Regions from separate parts of the Actinobacillus arthritidis genome, predicted to be linked through region 2. Evidence: riboswitches for the same ligand, from Rfam matches in the RefSeq annotation. Region 2 holds a riboswitch; the other holds the start of a gene.

Region 1 (12,348 bases), 720 kb from region 2:
CCAGCATCAAACTGGCAATCAAAGTTCAGAGCGATAGGACCGGGTATTTTAATGGCATCCGCGCAGTAGGTGGCTCGCATATTGTTGCCTCAACGCAAGCCGGTGCAATTTATGGCTGGCAATTAGCATTAATTATTATTTTAGCGAATTTATTCAAATATCCATTTTTCCGCTTTGGGGTGCAATACACCTTAGGCTCTAATAAATCGTTATTGGAAGGCTATCAAGAAAAAGGCAAAATCTATTTATGGGTTTTCTTTATCCTGAATGTCATTGCGGCAATGATCAATACTGCCGCGGTAGGTATTGTAACAGCGACTATTTTGAAATTTATCTTTTCAGCAGTAGGCGTGCAATTTGACTTAAGTATTCCGGTTGCGAGTACCATAATTATTGCGATCACTTGGGGTATTTTATTATTAGGTAAATATCGCTTCTTAGACTCGCTTTCTAAATTTATTATGATTGCACTGACGGTTTCCACGGTAACTGCAGTCGTGGTTGCCGCATCAAAAGGTGGTGTGCAAGTTGCACCTGATTTTATTGAGCCAAGTCCTTGGAATTTAGCTTCACTTGGTTTTATTGTAGCATTAATGGGTTGGATGCCGGCACCAATTGAGATTTCTGCAATCAACTCAATGTGGGTAGTGGCGAAACGCCGTCTAAATAAAGTAAGCTATGAAGACGGTATTTTTGATTTTAACGTCGGTTTTATCGGCACGGCAATTCTTGCCTTAGTGTTCTTAGCGTTAGGTGCATTAGTTCAATACGGTTCAGGCGAAGCGGTTGAACAGGCGGGTGTGAAATATATTGCACAATTAATTAAAATGTACGCTTTCGCTATCGGCGATTGGTCTAAATTATTGATCGCATTAATTGCTTTTATGTGTATGTTCGGCACAACCATTACTGTAATTGACGGTTACTCTCGAGCGAATAATGAGGCATTACGTTTATTGCTAAACAGAAAAGAAAGTTCTCCGACAAGCCTAAATATTTGGATGACGGTCACATCTGCTATCGGAATTCTGATTATTTCGGTATTTATGAGCGATGTAGCTAAAATGCTTTCTTTTGCGATGATTTGTTCATTTGTTTCAACACCAATTTTTGCCGCATTAAATCTTTCACTCGTATTGAAAGGTGAGCATAAAGTCAAAGGTGGCTTATTCTGGCTATCTATTGTCGGCTTAATTTATCTGACGGCTTTCACACTCTTATTTATTGCGTATGAATTAGGTATGTTGTCTTAATCAAACAAGATAGAAATATACAAGCGGTCTATTTTCCTTACTTTTTTCAAAAAATCAGGAAAATAGACCGCTTATTTTTATTCAAATTATACGTCTGATACGTTATCACTCACGAGCGGAAAACCACCGAGATCTTTTAAACGATTTACCATTGTGCAGAATAATTCTGTGGTTTTTTCCGTATCATATAAAGCTGAGTGAGCTTGTTTACCGTCAAATGGAATTTTTGCCATTTGGCAGGCTTTGACTAATACGGTTTGTCCGTACATAAAACCAGCAAGTGTAGCGGTATCAAACATAGCAAACGGATGAAACGGATCACGCTTTGCGTTAATACGCTTCACTGTCGCTTGTACAAACGCCTGATCAAAGGTCGCATTATGCGCCACAATAACCGCACGCTGACAACCCTGATCTTTCAATGCTCGGCGTACCATTTTAAACATTTCGGGAATCGCAATATTTTCCGACACTGCACCTCGCAACGGGTTATCAATGTCAATGCCGTTAAATTTCAGTGAGTCGGGATTGATATTCGCCCCTTCAAACGGCTGAATATGAAAATGGCATTTTTGATCCGGCACTAAATAGCCGTTCTCATCCATTTTTACCGTGATGGTCGCCAGTTCCAACAAAGCGTCTGTTTGTGCATTCAATCCGGCGGTTTCCACATCAATAATTACCGGTAAATAACCACGAAAACGATTTTTTAATAAATTATAGTCTGTTACTTGTTCTGTCATTGTCTATTCATTACAGGTGGTTTTACACCTACTTAAAGAAAAAGCGGTCGGATTTTAAAGAGAATTTGCAAATATCTCTCAAAATTTGACCGCTTGCACTACGAATAGCCGGAGGCTATTTATAGCAAATAAAATTAATTACCTAATGCGACCTGTGCATTTTTATTTTCAATAAACTCAATTTTATAACCGTCCGGATCTTCGGCAAAAGCAATTACTGTTTTACCACCTAATACCGGGCCCGGCTCACGCGTAATTTTACCGCCTGCCGCACGCACGCTTTCAATCGTTGCATAAATATCGTCAACACCTAATGCAATATGACCGTACGCCGTACCTAATTCATAGCTTTCTACGCCCCAGTTATAAGTTAATTCAATAACCGCACTTTCGCTTTCGTCCGCATAGCCTAAAAATGCTAATGAATATTTATATTCAGGGTTTTCGCTAGTACGAAGTAAGCGCATACCTAATACTTCGGTATAGAATTTAATCGAACGCTCCAAATCGCCTACGCGTAACATGGTATGTAAAATTCGCATAGTTCATTCCTTATTTAAGTTAAAAAACTACATATATTATGGCATAATTTCACGCTAAAATCATTTTTCAATTTTACTTATCTATCAATTTTAAGTTATGTCGCACAATCACGATTCTGAAAAAAAATATGATATTGCCACACACGCACTACTACCAATGGTACTAATGCTGTTTGTACAAATGTTACTTAATCACTATTTTGCTCCACAAAATGCGATTTTTATCTCGCCGTATTTACTCGCCTTTTTCGTTGCAAATCTCATTGCATTTTTTGTGTTATGGAAAGGAGAAATTTGCCCGGGGCAAACGGGTAGATTGTTATTCGTACTAAAATTCTTCATCGTTTTTGCGCTTGGCAATTTCGTTTATTCAATCGGTTTCACACCAAAACACAATCCGATGGCACTTGCCGGAGTGGCATCATTAATGATCGGTATTTTTTATTGGTTATTTAACGCACATGAAAAACCGATGAACACCTTAATTTACTGCGCTTTCGGTATTCTTGCGGTGGGAATGATTCAGTATTTAGCGATTTATTGGGTTGAACTTCCCTCTTTATTTAACGGTGTGCGCGCCAATAATTTTGCCCAACTGTTATTCGGTATTTTACTTGCCGGTTGGTATTTGATGTTGGCAAAAAGCCGTCTTGATGTTTTCTTTAAATTATTAGTACAGCTTGCGCTAATCGTTTTAGTACTAAATTATTTATGGAGTGCATTCGTACTGTACCAACAATTGCAAATTATGCCGGGTATGTCGTTATTGCCCTATGTAGTTTATTTTCTCGTGCAATTTGTGATTTTCGCTTTACTCGCTTGGTTATTACTCGGCAAAGGCGAAAAACAAATTAAAAACCCACTCGGATGGACATTAGCTACCTTATTAGCGATGCTCTATCCATTTACCAATATGATCTAATGCTAAAACGTAGCTTACTTGTTATCGGTACTTTTGTTGCACTGCTGATTATCAGCAGTGCAACCTTGCTTTCAGGTAAGCAACTTTCTACAGTTACCAACTGGTTTTTACCGGACGGTTGGCAAATTCAAACGCCTGCCGGCGGTATTCAAGCGAATTTAGAAAATGCAAATCTAGCAAAATTTGCTCTCACCTATCAAAATTGTCCTTTAATTACAGTCGATAATCTTGCTGTGCATTGGCATAGTAAAAATCGAGTTTCAATCGATAAAGCAACGCTGGATTATCAATGTTTAACTCAATTACCCGACTCTGATGAATCATCTACCTTCTCTCTTACGCCAATTTTAGCGTTGTTGCCCGAGGGTGAAGCGGAAATTAAAGCATTACATTGGTTGAATTTACCTAATGATTTGCATCCACGCTTAGCACAATTATTAAGCACACTGAGTTATAGCAAATTTGCATTTTTTCAGCAAAAATTGACCGCTTTAATCCGTCAACAAGCGATAGAATTAACGGCGGAATTTGATAATCAAACGCTTTCCGGCAATTTAAGCTATCAACCGAGCGAAAAGGAAAAACATAATTTACTGTTTTCCGCCCACGTGAATCCGAAAGATTTGTTCGCCATTCCATCACAATTTGAAGGCGATTATCACTGGATTCTACCGAAAGAAATCGTCGCAAATGAAGTAATTCGAGAAGGCGACTCTCTACTCAGTTGGCAAACCGATGAACAAAATCAGTTAGTCGGCGATTGGGCTTTCGCTTCCGAGACTGCCCCGAAAAACCGCTTAAACTTCCCATTCCGTTTTGATTCACAAACCCTTGAAATTAAACAGGGTAAATTCTATTGGGATTGGCTGGAAGATTTTCCGCCGCAAGGCTTTATTAATGCAAAACTCACGCCAAACAGTTTTGCGAATGGTGATTATTATCCGATTAAAACCTACTTACGTTTTAACTTGCTATCGCAAAGTAAAAATGCCGGTAAAGGAAATATTGTATTGGAAAGCCGTGACGGTGAATTACAAGCTGACAGTTTAAATATGCCGTTTCAAATTACCGGTAATGTGAAATATGACGATTTCATTCTGTACAGTTCTTTACCGGTAGCATTTAGCGGTAAATTTGAGCATCTGAGTTTTAAATTTCAGCCAAAATCGCTATTACGTTTGGTCGGGAAACAACGATTACTGGCAATTCATGAATTACGTTTTCCGCTTGCCGGTATTCAGATTAATAAGCATGGTGTAAATGGTCGCTTACATGCAGTATTCAAAGGTGAAAGCCCCGATTTTAAAAACATCAATCTGCATTTAGACGGTTTTGCCAAAAACTTCAAAATGGGACAATTAGACTTTTTTGAAGACGTTGCGGATAAAAATGCAGTACAAGATTTGTGGCAATGGCGAGTTTGGGGCGATACAAATATCCACACCATAGCCAGCAAACTCAATATTAGCGGACAAGGAACTTGGCACAAAAATTTAGTACAACTCCACAAATTAAGTGGTGAATTAGGCAAAATTCACCAGAAAGGCGTGTATATTCCTAAAACTGAATTACGTTTACTGGAGCCAATTAAATTTGCTTATGAAAAATGGCAACTTGACGGCGGTATCCAGCTAAAATCACCGGAAATACAATTTAGCTATGGTGGAAAAATTCCATTACCGTCTGCGAAATTACAGGTAAATGGTGAAATTGAAAACCTGAATCTCAAAGGCGAACTACAAGCCCAACAAATTAAGCCACTTCGCTTATTTGCTCGCCGTAAACTAACTAAAACCGCAAGTGAGCTTATTGGGCGATTATATTGGCAAGAACAGCCGGCAAAAGTATTTCAACCACTCATTCCATTTCGCAAAAATTGGTTAATTACCGGTGGAACGGTACGAGGCGAAACCGCTTTTAGTGCCGGTGTAGAAAAAGGTATTATTGCTGGGGGACATTTTGCCATTCGTAACGCTTCGCTTTCTATGCCGAATGGCGAAGCAAAAGCGATTGAATTTAATTTGCCTTATCGCTTACAAGATAATGAATTTGACTTTGGTTTAAAACAGCCTATCGACTTAAAAATCGGGCAATTAAATCTCGGTTTACCGATTGAAAATATTCGAGTAAAAGTGTTTGGGCATTACCCTTATAGCCGTCACAAACCGTTAATGCTCAAACAGCTTTCAATGAATTTATTAGACGGTGAGCTGAGTGTTGAGCAATTTGCCTTGCCACAAACTCAAATTGCTTATTTAAAGCTGGCAAATATCAATTTCGAACGTATCCTCGAATTGGTGCAATATCAGCAAATTGAGCTCAAAGGCAAAGCCAATGCTACCTTGCCGTTTTGGTTGGAAGGTAAACCTTGTTATGTATGTGACGGCTTACTGACCCAAGCTGTGGAATCGAATTTAAAAATTCAGCCCGAATTAATGAAAGCAATTTCACAAACCAGCGGCTATTCCGAGCGACTATTACTCTATTTACTTAACGATACGAAAATTACCGATTTACGTAGCTTGATTAATGTTGGACCAAATGGTGAAATGGCGTTAGATGCCAAATTAAAAATGCGACTTAATCAGCAAGAAAAAGCCAAAATTAACTTTAATTATCATCATAAAGAGAATATCTTTAGCCTTTGGCATATGATCAATTCAGGTTCTTATGTCGAACAGAATCTTGAAAATTCTATTTACCAGCAACTAGATAAAAGAAAATGAGAAAAAGCCTACTTTTTGCAATTTTTTGCCTAAATTTGACCGCTTGTACGCCAAAAGTACAGCTTGAAACGCCGGCGGAAGGGATCACGATTAATATGAATGTGGTGGTTGATCACCGTATTGATGTGAAATTTGATGAAAAGTCTCGTGCCGTATTGCAAACCTCAGATAACAAAGCGGCTAAATCAGAAGCGGTGGTAGCAACACCGGCAGAATAGCTCCCATAAAAAAATGCACGGAACATTCCGTGCATTTGTAATTAGAACGTCACCATTTGATGATGTTTAAATTGTTGGTAAATTTCCGCTAATTTTTCACCGCTTGGTAGTACCAAATCAGGGTTAAGATCATACATCGGTACAATTACAAACTCACGATTTTTCATTTCGATATGCGGTACGGTTAAACGTTCATTTTGAATCTGTTCATCGCCGTATAAAATAATATCCAAATCTAGCGTACGCTCTCCCCAACGACGAATCCGTACTCGCCCTTGTGCATTTTCAATACTTTGTAATTTATCCAACAATTCCAACGCTGTTAAATCGGTATCGAATTTTGCCACCGCATTCACATAATCCGGCTGATCTTGTGGTCCGACCGGCTTACTGCCATAAAACGGACTAATTTCAAAATTGATTGCAAATGTTTTTAAAGATTCGACCGCTTGTTTAACTTGTGCCAGCGGATTATCTAAATTCGACCCTAAAGCGATATAGACTGTTTTCATAATGATTTCCGTTTCTACTTATTCTAACTAAAAGAAAAGGCACAAGCTCTCGCTTGCACCATCTTTCTATTTACTCTGCCGAGACTTTCTTCACCGGCTTTTTCTTTCTAAATATTTTACGACGACGTTTTTTCTTTTCTTCGCCGGCAAAATTCGGCAAATTTCTGACCGCTTTCAACATTTCCGCACGTTGTGCGTCATTGCTAAATTGGTATTCGTGCCACCACGCTGAAAGCTCGACCAAGTCACCACCTTCAATCTCAGCACGCATCACTAATAAATCAAAACCAGCACGGAATTTTATGTGTTCTAGCGTCTGCTGTGGACGCTTACCCGAACGCTTAGTCATCTGAAATTGTAACGCCCAAATATCACGAATCACAGAGGTATGACGGCGATGTAAGGCAATGGCTTTACAGCTTTCATCCAATACATCATTAGCCGCTAACATCATTGCATCATGGCTGTTTAGACCACCTTCATTTTTTAGCACTTCCATTTTCTCACGTAATGGATACCAAAGAAGGGCCGCAAATAAAAATGCAGGATTAACCCGTAAATTATCACGAATACGCTCATCCGTTGAGTTAAGTGCTTTACTTAGCATACGCTCTGCATTCGAATCATTGTGTTCGGTGAAAAAAGGAACAAGCACCGGGAATAACTGCTCGAATAAGCCATATTGACGCATCAACTGATAGGTTTTAAAACCTTGTCCCGATTGCAACAATTTTAATGATTCATCAAACAAACGTGCCGCCGGAATATTTTTCAATAAATAGGCAAGTTCACGAATAGGGGCATCGCTCGGTTTATCCAAGAACATATCCAATTTCGCCATAAAGCGAACTGCACGTAACATACGTACCGGATCTTCTTGATAGCGTACCACCGGATCACCGATTAAGCGTAACTTACCGGCTTTCAAATCCGCAATACCATCAAAGAAATCGAAAATCAGATTATGCTTCGGATCATAATAAAGCGAGTTCACCGTGAAATCACGGCGTTGTGCGTCTTCACGTAATGTACCATACACATTGTCACGTAACAGCATACCTTCTTCGCTCACTTTCGAGATTTTATCACTGCTATGATTGCTGTGATCCGCTCGGAAAGTTGCGACTTCATAAATATCACGTCCAAACACAATATGGGCTAAACGGAAACGTCGTCCGATTAAACGGCATTGACGACCAAAGATTTTTTGAATTTCTTCCGGTTTTGCATTGGTTGCCACGTCAAAATCTTTGGGTTTATGCCCAAGTAATAAATCTCGAATACAACCACCAACCACATACGCTTCAAAACCGGCACGTTGTAATTTTTCAACAATTGCTAACGCATTTTTAGGAAAATCTTTCGGCGTAATATCATAATGACCACCACTTACCGTAAATTTTTTATGCAGTAAATGAGAAGGAACATCTGAATTTTTTTTAGATTTTTGAGAAGAACGCTGAGGTCGCTCACTCAATGTCGGAGCAGAACGCTTGGATTTTGTTTGAGATTCTACCGCTTTAACACGTTTTTCCGATTTTACTTCAGACAAGTTTTGTTCTGTAAGCGGTTGTTTTTTTCCTTTTTTTTGTCGAGAAAACAACGACTTAATATAGTTAAAAATAATCCACCCCTAGTAAATTAAAATAAATAGCCATGTAAAATAAAAATAATGGACAATGCGAGATTGTCCATTATTATACCGCTATTTACTCTTTTTAATTAGCTTATAGGCCCATTTGTTTTTCACGGATTTCAGCGAGTGTTTTACAATCGATACACATATCCGCTGTCGGGCGAGCTTCTAAACGGCGTAAGCCGATTTCTACGCCACATGTTTCACAATAACCGTATTCATCTTCCGAAATACTATTTAATGTTTGCTCAATTTTCTTGAGTAATTTACGTTCACGATCACGATTTCTTAACTCAAGGCTAAATTCCTCTTCCTGAGTAGCACGATCGGCAGGGTCCGCAAAGTTTGCTACTTCTTCCTGCATTTGATTTTTGGTACGCTCAGCTTCGTCCATAATTTGAACATGCCATGCACGAAGAATTTTACGAAAATGCTCTTTCTGAGCATCATTCATATACTCTTCATCTTTTTTCGGTTGGTAAGGTGTTACGCCTGCTAAAGCTAATAAACCTAATGAAGTGGTGTTTGCCACTTGAGCCATAATTTCACTCCTTGTTGGATAGCACATTCCCCAATTTAGTATAAAAGTGTCATAAAAATATTTGGGACGAATTTTAAAAGGGCGTATAAATAACAAATGTCGCCCTATTTGGCAATGAATATTTGCAAAAATTTTTGCAATTTTTACCGCTTAGCAGACAATGAAACGGCTAAAGATTCCTTCAGCCGTTAAAATTTACTCAAATTATTTTTACTTCTTCTTTATTTTATTGCCAGCTTTTCGACCAAGTTGCTAACCAACCTTTAATCGTTTCAGCATTCGGCATCGTAAATGCTAAATTTTTATACTCCGGCATTACTTTAAACGCAGGATCAGCCACTGTATCCACTAACGGTTTCATCACATTATGGTAAGAAATTACTTTTTGTGCTTCCGGCTGTTGTAAGAAAGCGAGGAATTTAGTCGCTAATTCTTTTTGCTTACTCGTATTTAATATCGCGACTACTTCTGTTTGGACTAAATGCCCTTCGCTAAACTGTGCCGCTACATATTTATCGGTTTTATCGTGCCATTGATGATAAAGCGGAGAAGTCGAATAGCTCAACACTAAATCCGATTCACCTTTTAAAAACGCACTATACGTTTCCGACCAACCTTTGCCGACAGTTACCGTATGTTTCGCTAAAGTTTTCCATGCCTGTTCAGCTTGTTCACTATATACCGTGTTTAGCCAAAATAATAACCCTCGTCCAACAGTACTGGTACGGGGATCTTGATAAATGACTTTTAAATCTTGACGTTCAACCAGTTCTTTTAATGATGTCGGCGGACTTGCTAATTTCTGTTTGTCATAAATAAAAGCATACTCACTATAATCATACGGATAAAATGTTTTATTTTGCCAATTTAATGTGCCTGTCGTTAAACCATGCGGAACAAACAAACCGGTTTTTTCCGCTTCTGCCATCGTGAAATTATCAATGCCGAGCATTACATCCGCTTTGGTTTTCTTGCCTTCTAAACGAATACGATTCAACATCGTAATTCCGTCTTCAAACGGCATAAATTTCACATCACATTGACATTGCTGTTCAAACAACGGTTCTAATTTTGGTGCAGGTCCCCAATCTGAGGCAAATGAATCATAAGTATAAACGGTTAATGCCGGTTGTTGAGCATAAGCGGTGGCGGTGAAAAATGCTGATAACACAGCAAGTTTAGTCAGTTTCATGAATTGTCCTTCTAATTTTACGGAATATAGAAGGATTTGAGTAAATCTTACTTTACTTCTGTTGTAAGAAATCAGAAAAAAGCGTCTCAAATCCCTACGCTGATACTAATCAGATCAGGTTCTATGGGTAATTTCTCAGCTTTTGTAAAGCACCCCAATGAGAACGTGTTAATTGTAAGGTATGCGTAAATATAATGCAAACACCACAAGCAAACGTTTGCCTTTTTAAGAAGAAATGACTATACTACAATCCTAGTGCCAAGAAAGGACCTAGATAAATTCATATGCAAAACCTTACAACATACTTAAACACTCATTTAGCCAAACATCATTTCATTATGGTGTTTGGCTCTTTTTTTGGTATTTCAAAATTTCATTGATCTCTTATAGAGATCTTTTTTTTGTCTAAAAATCAGCAGTCGTAAAGAGGAATAATTTAAGATGAGTCAGTTAATTCGTACACTAAAAAGCCATATCCGTGACGAAATTATTAAAAAAGGCGGTTGGGTAAATGCTCACGCTCATGCAGACCGTGCATTTACCATGACACCAGAAAAAATTACCATTTACCAAAATGCCAACCTCCAACAAAAATGGGATTTAGTGGACGAAGTAAAACGTAACTCAACCGTTGATGACTATTATCGTCGTTTTTCACAAGCGATTGAATTAATGATTTCACAAGGGGTAACCGCATTCGGTACATTTGTTGATATTGACGGTGTATGTGAAGATCGTGCCATTATCGTCGCTCATAAAGCACGTGAAGTATATAAAAGTGATATTACCTTAAAATTTGCCAATCAAACGTTAAAAGGTGTTATCGAACCGAATGCCAAAAAATGGTTTGATATCGGTTCTGAAATGGTAGATATGATTGGTGGCTTGCCATACCGTGATGAATTAGATTTCGGTAAAGGCATGGAAGCAATGGATATTTTGATGGATAAAGCCAAATCACTCGGCAAGATGTTGCATGTACACGTGGACCAATTTAATACCCCGAAAGAAAAAGAAACCGAACAATTATGTGACAAAGCAATCGAACATGGTATGCAAGGTCGAGTGGTAGCAATTCACGGCATCTCTATCGGCGCACATCCGAAAGAATATCGTAAAATGCTCTATCAAAAAATGCGTGATTCACAAATGATGGTGATCGCTTGCCCAATGGCGTGGATTGATAGCGGTCGTAAAGAAGATTTACAGCCATTCCACAATGCACTGACTCCGGCGGATGAATTAATCCCAGAAGGTATTACCGTAGCAATCGGTACTGATAATATTTGTGATTATATGGTTCCGTTATGTGAAGGCGATATGTGGCAAGAACTTAGCTTATTGTCTGCCGGTCGCCGTTTTACTAACTTAGAAGAAATGGCAAATATCGCCTCAATTAATGGCAGAAAAGTTTTAGGTTTACTCTAATTTCCGACTATTCACGCATATTTATGCTGATTTAGTACTAACAAGCGGTCAAATTTGCAAAAAAATCTGTAAATTCGACCGCTTGTTTCTTTTCCTCTCTCCAATTTCCAGCAATTTTCCGCTATAATCCCAAAGATTTTTTCTCCGCATTTAGCAAAGCGGAAAACCTCTTTTTAATATATTAAGGATATTTTTATGATGCGTTCTCATTATTGCGGTGCTTTAAACCGCTCGCACGTTGGTCAAACCGTCACATTAAGCGGTTGGGTACACCGTGTGCGTAACCTTGGTCGTTTTATTTTTATGCAAATTCGTGACCGTGAAGGTATCGTGCAAGTTTTCTTTGACGAGAAAGACGAAGCGATTTTCAAAATTGCATCAGGTCTACGTTCAGAAGCGTGCGTACAAATTCAAGGTGAGGTGATTGCACGCGATGAATCACAAATCAACAAAGAGATGGCGACCGGCGAAATCGAAGTGTTAGTGAAAAATGTGATTGTGTATAACAACTCGGAAGTTTTACCGCTTGATTTCAACCAAAACAACACAGAAGAGCAACGTTTAAAATATCGTTATCTTGATTTACGCCGTCCGGAAATGGCGGAAAAACTTAAAACACGTGCAAAAATCACGAG
Region 2 (12,348 bases):
ATTAGCGTTTTTAGCTCCCCTTTTCCACTCCAACGTAATAATAATGGTGTAAATGGCTGTAGCACCGCTTTTAATGGCGAACGAGGACGTCTTGCACCTTTGGCAAGTAAGGTAATCCGTCCGTGATCTTCGGTAAAAAAGTCCACTAACAAACTTGTTTCACTATATTCACGGCGGTGTAAAACAAATCCTCGATGCCAATTTTCTATCATGATTTATTTCAGAAATTACTCGTCCATATAGCCTAAGCTACGTAATGCACGTTCATCATCTGCCCAACCAGCCTTCACTTTCACCCACAATTCCAAGTGAACTTTGTTATCAAATAAACGTTCCATATCGGCACGGGCTTCAGTACCAATGGTTTTGATTTTTTGACCTTTTGCACCGATTACCATTTTCTTCTGACCTTCACGCTCCACTAAAATCAAACCGTTGATTTCATAAGTGCCACGCTCATTCAGTTTAAATTGTTCGATTTCGACCGTGACCGAATACGGCAATTCTTCACCGGTGAAACGCATCAGTTTCTCACGAATAATTTCAGATGCCATAAAGCGTTGGCTACGGTCAGTAACATATTCTTCAGGGAAATGATGAACCCCTTCACGTAAGGACTTACGTACAATTTTTTGTAGAATATGCACATTTTTACCACGTTGTGCCGAGATTGGTAAAATTTCCGCAAAATCGAATTTTTGCGAAAGCTCGGTAATATGCGGTAATAATTCATCTTTTTCTTTAATATTGTCAACTTTATTAATCGCTAACACTACCGGTGCTTTTGCCGCACGTAATTTATTTAACACCATTTCGTCATCATCAGTCCATTTTGTACCTTCAACCACGAAAATAATTAAATCCACATCACCGATTGCCGAGCTTGTCGCACGATTCATTAAACGGTTGATTGCACGTTTTTCTTCAATGTGAAGTCCCGGTGTATCGACATAAATCGCTTGATATTGATCTTCGGTATGAATACCAACAATACGGTGACGTGTTGTCTGCGCTTTGCGAGAGGTAATCGAAATTTTTTGACCTAAAATTTTATTTAATAATGTTGATTTGCCGACATTCGGACGACCAACAATGGCAATAAAGCCACAATAAGTTTTAGGTTGTTGATTTTGTTCTGTCATTGTTATTCCTTGATGCAGACAGAATACCTTTATTATCTTTTATTCTGCCGCTATAAATTATTTATTTAATTTTACCAGCACTTGTTCAGCGACATTTTGTTCCGCTTTGCGACGGCTGGTACCAACACCGATAAAAGTTTCATCGAATGTTTCAATTTTACAAGTGACCTTAAAGGTTTGATTATGTGCTTCACCTTTAATATCAATCACTTCATAGGTTGGTAACTGTAATTTACGCCCTTGTAAAAACTCTTGTAAGCGTGTTTTCGGATCTTTTTGTGCATCGCCCGGTTTAATCTCCGCTAAAAGATCTTGATACCATAACACAACTTGCTTAATGGCATTTTCCATTCCTGAATCAAGATAAATTGCGGCAATAATCGCTTCTACACAATCAGATAAAATCGATTCCCTGCGGTAGCCACCACTTTTTAATTCGCCCGCACCTAGTTTCATATATTCGCCTAAATCGAATTGACGAGCTAAAATCGCTAACGTTTGTTCACGTACTAATGTTGCTCGCATACGACTTAACTCACCTTCATTTGCTTTAGGAAATTGATCGAATAACGCTCTGCCGATAGCAAAATTTAAAATTGAATCGCCAAGAAATTCCAAGCGTTCATTATTTTTAGCACCCGCACTACGGTGTGTTAATGCTTGTAGAAGATAATCACGGTTTAAAAATTGATAACCGAGTTTTTTCTGTAATCTTTCGAGTTGCATATTATTGATTCTAAAATAAAGTAAAATACAAGCGATTGTATTTTGCCGATATCTTACAAAATAAACCTGCTTGTATTATTACTTATTTAAATATTAGTTGATCGAAGTAAACATTCTATTAAAACGTAAGTAGCTTGGATATTCATTCGGTTTTTTATCTAAACTTAACCAAATAAATGTTGCTTTACCAACTACATTTTGTTCTGGTACGAATCCCCAAAAACGGCTGTCTTCACTATTATCACGATTATCGCCCATCACAAAGTAATGTCCTTCCGGAACAATCCATTCTCCTGAAGGTTGTCCCTCTTGAGCATATAGATACGGTGCATAATTAAATGCAAACGGGTTATTTAAGATTTGATGGGTTACATCACCTTTTTCCGTACGCTCTACTTGCATTTCACCATGATAGAAGAAATCTGCATTTGGCTTACCTTCATCATATTCAAATACGACTTGTTTTCCATCTGTGCCAGTAACCGTCAATTTTTGTGTTTGGGAATCGTATTTAACACGATCTCCACCCACGCCAACGACACGTTTAATGTAATCTACGTGAGCCTGTTTAGGTGCTTTAAATACAATTACATCACCTCGTTCAGGATGACCTGTTTCAATTAAAGTCTTTTGCCAAATCGGATCTTTAATCCCATAACTAAATTTATTAACGACTAAAAAATCTCCGACACGCAAAGTTGGTTCCATTGAGCCACTCGGAATTTGAAAAGGCTCAAAAATAAATGAACGTAACACGGTAACAAAAAATAATACGCCAAATAGTGAAGCAAAAAAATCGCCAATCGCTGAGCGAGGTTGGATTTCTGCTTTTTCTTCCTCAGTTAATGGGCGATTTAAGCGTTTTGATTCTCTTGCCATTGCCGCTTTACGACGCGGATCGGCACTAAATTTATAAAACGTCCAAAATCCACCACAAATCACCACTAATGAAACCAATAAAATAGAGATTGTGTTGGGTAATTGCATTGAATCTAATGTTTTCCAAACACCGTATAAAATGGCGATAAATATAATTGGCATCACTTGTGCCATTGTTTTCTCCCTTATTTATCTATTGAAAACAACGGAATATAGTCGGCAAACTTTTACGAAAATTAACCCGCTTATATTCCGTGATTTCTAGCTATTCCGTGGTAAATGATTAGTCTTTACCTACATGAAGAATCGCTAAGAATGCTTCTTGCGGTACATCTACATTACCAAGAGATTTCATCCGTTTTTTACCCTCTTTTTGTTTTTGTAGAAGTTTTTTCTTACGACTCACGTCACCACCGTAACATTTCGCCAATACGTTTTTGCGTAATTGTTTTACGGTTGAACGGGCAATAATGTGATTACCAATAGCCGCTTGAATCGCAATATCAAATTGCTGGCGTGGAATTAACTCTTTCATTTTTTCTACCAATTCACGACCACGGTAAGGTGCATTATCTTTATGTACGATTAATGCTAACGCATCCACACGATCACCATTGATCATAATATCGACACGCACCATATCTGCGGTTTGGAAACGTTTGAAACCATAATCTAATGATGCATAACCGCGAGAAGTCGATTTTAAGCGGTCGAAGAAATCTAATACCACTTCACCCATTGGGATTTCGTAAGTTAACGCAATTTGATTGCCGTGGTACACCATATTGGTTTGTACGCCACGTTTTTCCACACAAAGGGTAATCACATTACCTAAATACTCTTGCGGCACAAGCATATTACATTCGGCAATCGGCTCACGAATTTCCGCAATATTACTGATTGGCGGTAATTTTGCCGGGCTATCGACATAAATGGTTTCGCCATTGGTTTGAACCACTTCGTAAACTACCGTTGGTGCGGTAGTAATTAAATCGAGATCATATTCACGTTCTAAACGCTCTTGAATGATCTCCATATGTAATAAGCCTAAGAAACCGCAACGGAAACCGAAACCTAATGCGGTTGAGTTTTCTGGTTCATAGAAAAGCGATGCGTCATTCAGACTTAATTTACCTAATGCGTCACGGAATGCCTCATAGTCGTCTGAGCTAATTGGGAATAAACCGGCATAGACTTGCGGTTTAACCTTTTTAAAGCCCGGTAACACTTCGGTTGCCGAATTGTGGTGATGGGTTAAAGTATCGCCCACTGGTGCACCTAAAATATCTTTAATCGCACACACTACCCAACCCACTTCGCCGGTTTTTAATTCTGTGGTATCAACTTGTTTCGGCGTGAAAATACCTAAACGATCAACGTTGTACGATTGACCGGTACTCATTACTTTAATTTTATCGCCTTTTTTGATTGAACCGTTTTTCACACGCACTAAAGACACAACACCTAAATAGTTATCGAACCATGAGTCGATAATCAATGCTTGTAACGGTGCTTCAGGATCGCCTTCCGGTGCCGGGATTTTTTTCACGATGTCTTCTAATACATCTTCGATACCTACACCGGTTTTCGCCGAACAACGTACCGCATCCATCGCATCAATACCAACGATGTCTTCGATTTCTTCCGCCACTCGTTCAGGTTCTGTCGCCGGTAAGTCGATTTTATTTAAAATCGGCACCACTTCTAAATCCATTTCAATCGCGGTATAGCAGTTTGCTAATGTTTGAGCCTCAACCCCTTGACCGGCATCAACCACTAATAATGCACCTTCACAAGCGGCAAGCGAACGAGAAACTTCATAAGAGAAGTCTACGTGTCCCGGTGTGTCGATAAAGTTTAATTGATAAGTTTCACCGTCTTTCGCTTTATAGTTAAGCGTTACGCTCTGGGCTTTGATAGTAATACCGCGTTCACGCTCTAAATCCATCGAGTCTAAAACTTGTGCTTCCATTTCACGATCCGATAAGCCGCAAGTTTGGATTAAACGGTCGGATAACGTTGATTTACCGTGGTCAATGTGAGCAATAATTGAAAAGTTACGAATGTTTTTCATATTCATCGGGCAATAAATGTCCTGTGTTGTAATAAATTTATTTAAAAGGGAAATTAACCGACCAATTCTACTTTAAATCCGTTGCTTTGGAAAGGAAAAGCACAAAAAAGCAAGCGGTCGTTTTTTCGAGAAATTTTACAAAAAATCCGGAAAAAAGACCGCTTGTTCAAGTAACTGTTTACAGTAATAATTTGACTGCTTTTGGAACATCCGACGCTAAACTAATTGCGGTAATCACTGCTACGCCGTCTGCTCCGTTTTGTTTGAGCATTGCTACATGCTCTGATTTCACGCCACCGATAGACACGATCGGCTTGCGAATTCCCGCATCACGGGCTTTTTTGACAAAATCCAAACCAATCGGCGGATTATGCTTTTCTTTGGAATTAGTCGGAAAAACAGGACCTAGTCCGCAATAATCCACCTCAATCATTTGTTCGGAACGCCAAAGATCTTCTAAGGTATTATTCGATAAACCGATAATCAACGGTTTATTCGTCATCTGCCGAATCATGATTGGCAACATATCTTTTTGCCCAACATGCACACCGTCCGCATCAATCTCTATCGCTAATGCTACGTTATCATCCACAATAAACGGAACCTTGTATCGGCGACATAAATCACGGCATTGAATCGCCAATGCTTTTTGGGCTTGTGGCTGAGCTTCTAATGAATTATTACCTTTATCACGAAACTGAAAGCAAGTAATCCCCGCTTGCAATGCTTGTTCTAAAATCAAAAAGAGATTCTTAGCTCGATCTTCAGTCGGCTTAGGGCAATCTTGTGTACCGGCAATAAAATAAAGTTTAAGCATTTGTTGGATATCATGCATAATCATTCCTCTATGAGTAAATCTTGATAAGCCCAATGATTAGTCGGCCCATATCCATAGCCAATATTCAGCGGATGCGAAATTGCCGCACTGATATAGTCTTTTGCAATTTTTATTGCAGTTTCGACCGCTTGTCCTTTGGCTAATTCCGCCGTAACGCAAGCAGAAAACGTACAGCCGGTACCGTGTGTATGACGAGTTGGAAAACGTGGACATTCCAAAATAAAATGAGTCGTTGGAGTAAAAATCCAATCACGGCAATGCGTACTTTGCGAATCCGCCAAATGCCCGCCTTTAATCACCACAGTATTCACACCTAAATCTTGCAATTTTTTTGTCGCCTGATAAGCGGTCGAATCATCGATAATTTTTATACCGGTTAAGGCTTCCGCTTCGGGCAGATTCGGCGTAATCACATCCGCTAACGGTAACAAATACGTTTGTAATGCACTAATCGCATCTTGTTGTAATAGTGGCGTGCCACCTTTGGCGATCATGACTGGATCAAGCACTAATTTACCAAAATTATACTGACATAAAGCATTTGCCACGCACTCAATCACTTCTGCCGTACCTAACATTCCGATTTTAAAGGCTGAGATTTGAAAATCTTCTGCAATTGCTTTGATCTGAGTTTCAATCGTACTTAACGGTACAGAATGAATATCGAATACGCCTAACGTATTTTGAGCAGTAATTGCAGTAAGAACCGAAGTGCCAAAAACGCCTCGCATTTGGAACGTTTTCAGATCCGCCTGAATCCCTGCACCACCACCGCTGTCCGAACCTGCGATGGTTAAAGCCTGACTAATCTTACTCATAAGAGACCCTCCCGTATTTTTCGATTGTATCGGCAGAAAGCGCGCCAAGCTGATCTAATAATGCAATATTGAATGAACCAAATGCATTAGTGGGTAATCCTTTCTCAGCCAATTCACCGGTAATAGCATACGCCGCTACGCCCTCGCAAGTTGCCTCAAAAATTTGACCGTTTGTCGCAACGGCATTAAATGTCGCCAATACAGATCCAAGCAAACAGCCCGAAGCCGTAATCTTGGGAAATAATGGCGTACCATTGGCAATTTTCGCTAAGCGTTTGCCATCGCTGATATAATCAATACTTCCACTAACAGCAACTACACATTGATATTTATTCGCTACATAATGCGCTATCTCTGCAATATTTGCCGTTCCATTACCTGCATCGACCCCTTTAGTTTGCCAATTTAGTTCGGCTAGTGTGGCTATTTCACCTAAGTTTCCCCGAATCACCGAAAAATGAATTTCATCTAACAGTCTCATCACTGTCTGGTAGCGGTAATCCGTTGCGGCAATTCCAACCGGATCCAATACAACAGGGATTTCTGCTTGATTCGCAATTTTCCCAGCTAAACACATCGCTTCCACTTCTGCTGAACTTGCCGTACCAATATTGATAAGGAGTGCATTGCTAATTTTTGCCAAACTTTCAGCTTCTTCAATAGCGGTGGACATTAATGGTGAAGCACCGATAGCGAGTAAGCCATTAGGCGCAAAATGAGCGGCAACCACATTAGTCATATTGTATATAAGAGGATTTTGCTGGCGAATTTGTTCTAAATAATTTGATTTCATATTTATCTCCATGGGTAAGTGTAAAAAATGACGCAAATAGATAAGTCATCCTTACTCAAGGAGGCATAAGATTTCTTATCATGCATAAAAATAAATGCACGCGACTATTCATCTTATTTATCTCAGACACAGATATAACCATTACAGAAATGACTGTGATGGTTTAAATGAATAGCAACAAAAAAATGACAAGAAAAAGGAAAGGGTAAGAGAAATAAAGATTGGCATATTAGTTTCCTACGTCAGTATTAACTGTATCAGGTTCACGGGTTTAATCTCAGCCTCATTGAAGGCACCCCGACTAAAAATTAGTATTAGTCTAAATAACTTACTGAAAAAATCCAACTGGATAATTTCAGAAATGAGAGGAAACTCACATATTTAATCAACAATCGATCTATTTTTATCCATATTAATAGCATTACCAGATATAAAAAAGCGATAATACCTATAAGATATTATCGCTTCTTCTAACACCAATATGTTATCTATTCATTATTTTTAGATTTCCAAATTAATGGATCTACGCCTCGGTGAATTAAATCTTGATGTTCTTCAATCTTAAAGACTGGCTCTTGTCCTGCCTTAATCTGACGAATATAGTCTTTCAATAAACGCCATACGATTGGAGCAAGAATTAAAATGGCAATTAAGTTAATTACTGCCATAGATGCCATTACCGTATCAGCGAATGCCCAAACAATACCACCATCACGTACCGCACCAAAATAAACAAAGAACAACACGATAATTCTAAAGCCCCAAACAAACCAAGGTTTGTTTTTGATATAACGGATATTGGTTTCCGCATACGCATAGTTACCAATAATTGAGGTATAGCAGAATAATAATAAGATGAATGCTAAGAAATGTAAGCCAAATTCACCTAAATGGTATTGCAATGCTGTTTGGGTTAATTCAACGCCTTTTAATGTTTCATTGCCATAGTTATCAGACATTAAAATAATTACTGCGGTACAAGTACAAACCACCATTGTATCGACAAATACGCCTAACATTTGAATTAAGCCTTGGCTTGCAGGATGTTTTGCATCCGAAGTCGTCGCTGAATTTGGTGCAGAACCCATACCCGCTTCATTGGAGAATAAACCACGTTTAATCCCCATTAACATTGTCTTTGATACCAAAGCTCCAAACATACCGCCAGTCGCTGCAGAAAAGTCAAAGGCACTATCAATAATTAGTCCAAGTACTGCCGGAACACGTTCGATATTCATCCCTAAAATGATTACTGCAATAATCAGATAGAATAACGCCATCATTGGCACAACTTTCGCAGACACCTGTCCGATAAGTTTTACCCCACCAGAAATAATGATTCCGGTTACGATAACTAATACTAAACCAACATATTCTCCGTTCCATTCCCATGCTTTACTGGTTGCCGCAACAATAGAATTAGACTGTACAGCATTAAACGCAAAACCAAAGGTAAAAATTAATGTTACAGCAAATGCAATCGCCATCGGCTTAAATTTTAAACCGCGTGTAATATAATATGCTGGACCGCCTCGGAACATACCATTCGGATCGCGAGTTTTATATAACTGTGCTAATGATGATTCTGCAAATGCCGAACTCATTCCCATTAACGCTGTTATCCACATCCAAAATACCGCCCCCGGACCGCCTAAAGCAATTGCCGTTGCCACACCACCGATATTACCCACGCCAACACGGCTAGCTAAGCCGGTTGTAAACGCTTGGAAAGGTGTTAAAGATTCACCTTCTGCCGAACGGCCTCCCCACATTTCACGTAAACTGCGAGGTAATAATCGAAGTTGAACAAAACCGGTCGTAATCGTAAAAAAGAGTCCTGTTCCTAAAAGAATCAAAATCGTAATATCCCATAGCGGACCATCAATCGTATTCACGATCCACGTCAGGACATTTTCAAAACCTGAAACAATAAAATCCATCAAAGACCTCTATAATGTAAAAAATAAAAAACGAAAACGTTTGCATTTTAATGATTTTTTAACGTTTGAAAAGTTTTTTCAATCTTTTCAATAAATAAAATTTATCGTTTTAACAATCCACCGTTTGAAACGGCATCAATAAAGCTACTATGAAAAAGTATCATACCCAAAATCATTAATGCGATACCGGCACAAACTCTTAATCCTAACGAAAAATATTGATTCGTTTGTGTCGAAAAATACCAAGAACTTAACCCTATCGCTTTATTGCGGGCCAAAAGTACCAGCCATGCCAAAAGACTCAAGGTCATACCTGTGCCGATTGCCATGACTAATGCGGCTAAAACTCCCCACCAATATAAATCTAAAGTGTAAGCTAAAAATAGAACTAAAATTGCGCCGGAACAGGGTCTAGCCCCAATACTCATAATAATCAGCCATTTACTTTTCCAATCGTTTAAACGTTGCATTTGTTCAGCTGAAGGAAGGTGTTGGTGTCCACAACCGCAATGCTCAGCATGTATATGCAGGGAAGGCTGTACCAGCGGTGTAATTTTGTCATTTTTTTGCAAATTTACAGCCGTTATACGGCTAATTTTAGGTATTGATTTTACTTTTGGGCGTAATGCTCGAATAGCATTAATACACCAGTAAAAACCAAATAAGATCATTAAAAGGAAACTGCCACGCTCAATCCATTTCAAGGTTAAATTGAAATAATGGCGAGAAAGCGTAAACATAACAATAATTATCGAAACTAAACATACAGCCACCAAACCTTGCACTAGAGCAGAAAGTAAACTGATATTCATTGCCTGTCGCAATTCTGTTTTCTCTAGTGAAAGGTAACTGGTTAAAATAAACTTACCATGACCAGGCCCAACTGCGTGAAACACGCCATATAAGAAACTGATTACAATTAATGTAATACCCGCCTGTCGACTATTTTCTGCTAAGGCGGAAAGAGAACCGGATAATTGCTGATTAAACGCCCTCTGCCATTCCATTACTTTAAAAAGTAAGAAAGGATAACTTTGGTAAAGGGTAAAAATCAGACAAAAAATGACCGCTATCCATAGCGACCCTTTTGCTTTTATTCGCATACCGCCACCACTTTCTGAGCAAATTGCGCACCTAATGAATTACCGTCTTCGTCCGGCATATCCGGTGTTTGCGTTTTATCTAAACTTGAAGCATATAAACGCAATGACTGATTCACTTGTGGCTGTTCTAAAGATACTTTACATTCTTGATTACTAATACTTAAATCCTGTTTATTATTATATTCCATCGCCATATAGTAACTCGGTTCATAAGTATAAAAACGTACCGGATTATTTGTTAAATCATAAGGCTGACTTAAGTAAAAAGTAACATAAAAAACCACACGTTTATCTGCAATTCTAAATGTGGTATCACTCGGTTTGGTCGTAAACTTTAACGGTTCGTTCTTTGCATTATATAAATAGCTAAAATAATGATTTTCGATCACCGTTTGTACCATTTCTGCTGTAATGGATTTTTTAGTTGCTTCTCTATCAGAGCTACTTTTTACCTCATAAATTAACTCTGCCGAAGCGATCTCATCCATCGTCCACTCCATTTGGAAACCTTTTAAAGTCGTCCCCTCTAATAACACTTCATTTTTAAGATCAATAAAAGAATGAGGATGGGCAATAGCTTGTGATGTAATACATGAAATTAAACAAATAAGTATAAATTTAATCAACTTCATTCAATTCTCCTTATAAAAACAAAAAAGCGAACAAGTTACCCTGTTCGCTTTTTTAAAATAAAGTGAGTTGGTCGATAAGCCGAGTTCTGTCGCGGACAATCATTCCTCTAGGCTTGCATTCACACACAAGCTCAAGCAACCTACCCGAACTCTGGACGGGCCATCCATTGAGTTCCTATTTGGTCTTGCTACGAGTGGAGTTTACCGTGCCGTGGAATATTGCTACCCACGCGGTGCGCTCTTACCGCACCCTTTCACCCTTACCTGCACTAATGTACATCGGCGGTTTGCTCTCTGTTGCACTGGTCGTCGGTTCACACCGCCCAGACGTTATCTGGCACTCTGCCCTATGTAGCTCGGACTTTCCTCTCGTTTACTTGTCCCACTAGGTCGTTCTTACGAACAATTAAGGGCTTCAATAAACCAGCGATTGTCTAACCAACTCAGAATAGCGAGTATAGCGGATTTACAAAGTTTTGCCAATAATTAACCGCTTGTTTGGTAAATTATTGGCAAATAAAAAAGGATTAAGCTCCGAAGAACTTAATCCCATTTATAATCTTCATTACGAACTAAAATTAAGCACGTTTGAAGTCCAAGTGAACTAATTTTGGCTTAGTTGGGTGACGTTGAATCGCTTGTACTTTAACTTGCTCTTCTTTACCCGCTACAACGATAGTTAATACTTCGTTATAGAACGCATCGTGTGCTTGTGCGTTGTTTACTTTATCGTGATCTAAGATGATTGATACAGGCTCTGCGTTACCACCGTAGATGATTGCAGGAACTTGACCATTGTGACGCAGGCGGCTCGCACCCTTACCTTGCGCAGAACGAACTTCAGCTTCAAATTTGAATGACATTGTTTGATTCTCTTAAAGTAAAAAGGAACATAACGTTCCGTGAATATAAAAAATAGCAGGCGACCCAGCTATTTCACAAAAGAATTTCGACTAAAAAAGTCGAGTGCGTATTCTACGCATTTTTCTAACAAAATGCAAAACAAAAAGAGGCGAATAGTATCGCCTCTTTTCATTATTTAAACAATTAAGCTACAAGTGCTTTTACTTGTTTTGCATACGCATCCCAATCGGTAATCGGGCGAGTTGCCACGCCTGAATCCATTGCCGCTTTCGCAACCGCTGATGAAACCGCCACAATTAAACGTGGGTCAAATGGAGTTGGAATTACATAATCTGGGCCGAATGACAATTCACCGTAAGTTGATAATACTTCAAATGGAACCGGCTCTTTCGCTAAATCCGCAATTGCGTGTGCCGCCATTTTCATTTCTTCATTAATAGTGGTTGCACCTACGTCTAATGCACCACGGAATAAGAATGGGAAGCAAAGCACGTTATTTACTTGGTTCGGATAATCTGAACGACCGGTACATACGATCG

What was found. A riboswitch is a leader RNA that binds a small molecule or an ion and turns the genes downstream of it on or off. The one in region 2 is predicted to bind thiamine pyrophosphate.
Region 1: another riboswitch for thiamine pyrophosphate. It lies ahead of thiB (thiamine ABC transporter substrate binding subunit); the one in region 2 lies ahead of thiM (hydroxyethylthiazole kinase).

What each region holds. Positions count from the first base shown of each region.
Region 1 is NZ_CP103833.1:183,642-195,989, reverse strand. It holds partial or broken gene NYR89_RS00980 (NRAMP family divalent metal transporter) at 1-1,253, shown strand, start outside; gene rnt (ribonuclease T) at 1,340-1,996, opposite strand; gene gloA (lactoylglutathione lyase) at 2,131-2,538, opposite strand; gene NYR89_RS00965 (hypothetical protein) at 2,636-3,460, shown strand; gene NYR89_RS00960 (YdbH family protein) at 3,460-6,186, shown strand; gene NYR89_RS00955 (YnbE family lipoprotein) at 6,183-6,404, shown strand; gene folK (2-amino-4-hydroxy-6-hydroxymethyldihydropteridine diphosphokinase) at 6,446-6,916, opposite strand; gene pcnB (polynucleotide adenylyltransferase PcnB) at 6,987-8,519, opposite strand; gene dksA (RNA polymerase-binding protein DksA) at 8,644-9,093, opposite strand; gene thiB (thiamine ABC transporter substrate binding subunit) at 9,320-10,285, opposite strand; TPP riboswitch at 10,359-10,452, opposite strand; gene NYR89_RS00930 (amidohydrolase family protein) at 10,727-11,713, shown strand; gene aspS (aspartate--tRNA ligase) at 11,909-12,348, shown strand, end outside.
Region 2 is NZ_CP103833.1:899,641-911,988, forward strand. It holds gene recO (DNA repair protein RecO) at 1-212, opposite strand, end outside; gene era (GTPase Era) at 228-1,142, opposite strand; gene rnc (ribonuclease III) at 1,200-1,868, opposite strand; gene lepB (signal peptidase I) at 1,962-2,921, opposite strand; gene lepA (translation elongation factor 4) at 3,031-4,821, opposite strand; gene thiE (thiamine phosphate synthase) at 5,000-5,656, opposite strand; gene thiD (bifunctional hydroxymethylpyrimidine kinase/phosphomethylpyrimidine kinase) at 5,659-6,477, opposite strand; gene thiM (hydroxyethylthiazole kinase) at 6,470-7,270, opposite strand; TPP riboswitch at 7,488-7,580, opposite strand; gene NYR89_RS04255 (alanine/glycine:cation symporter family protein) at 7,759-9,210, opposite strand; gene NYR89_RS04260 (nickel/cobalt transporter) at 9,312-10,313, opposite strand; gene NYR89_RS04265 (DUF1007 family protein) at 10,304-10,945, opposite strand; RNA gene rnpB (RNase P RNA component class A) at 11,005-11,391, opposite strand; gene rplY (50S ribosomal protein L25) at 11,524-11,808, opposite strand; gene NYR89_RS04280 (malic enzyme-like NAD(P)-binding protein) at 11,993-12,348, opposite strand, start outside.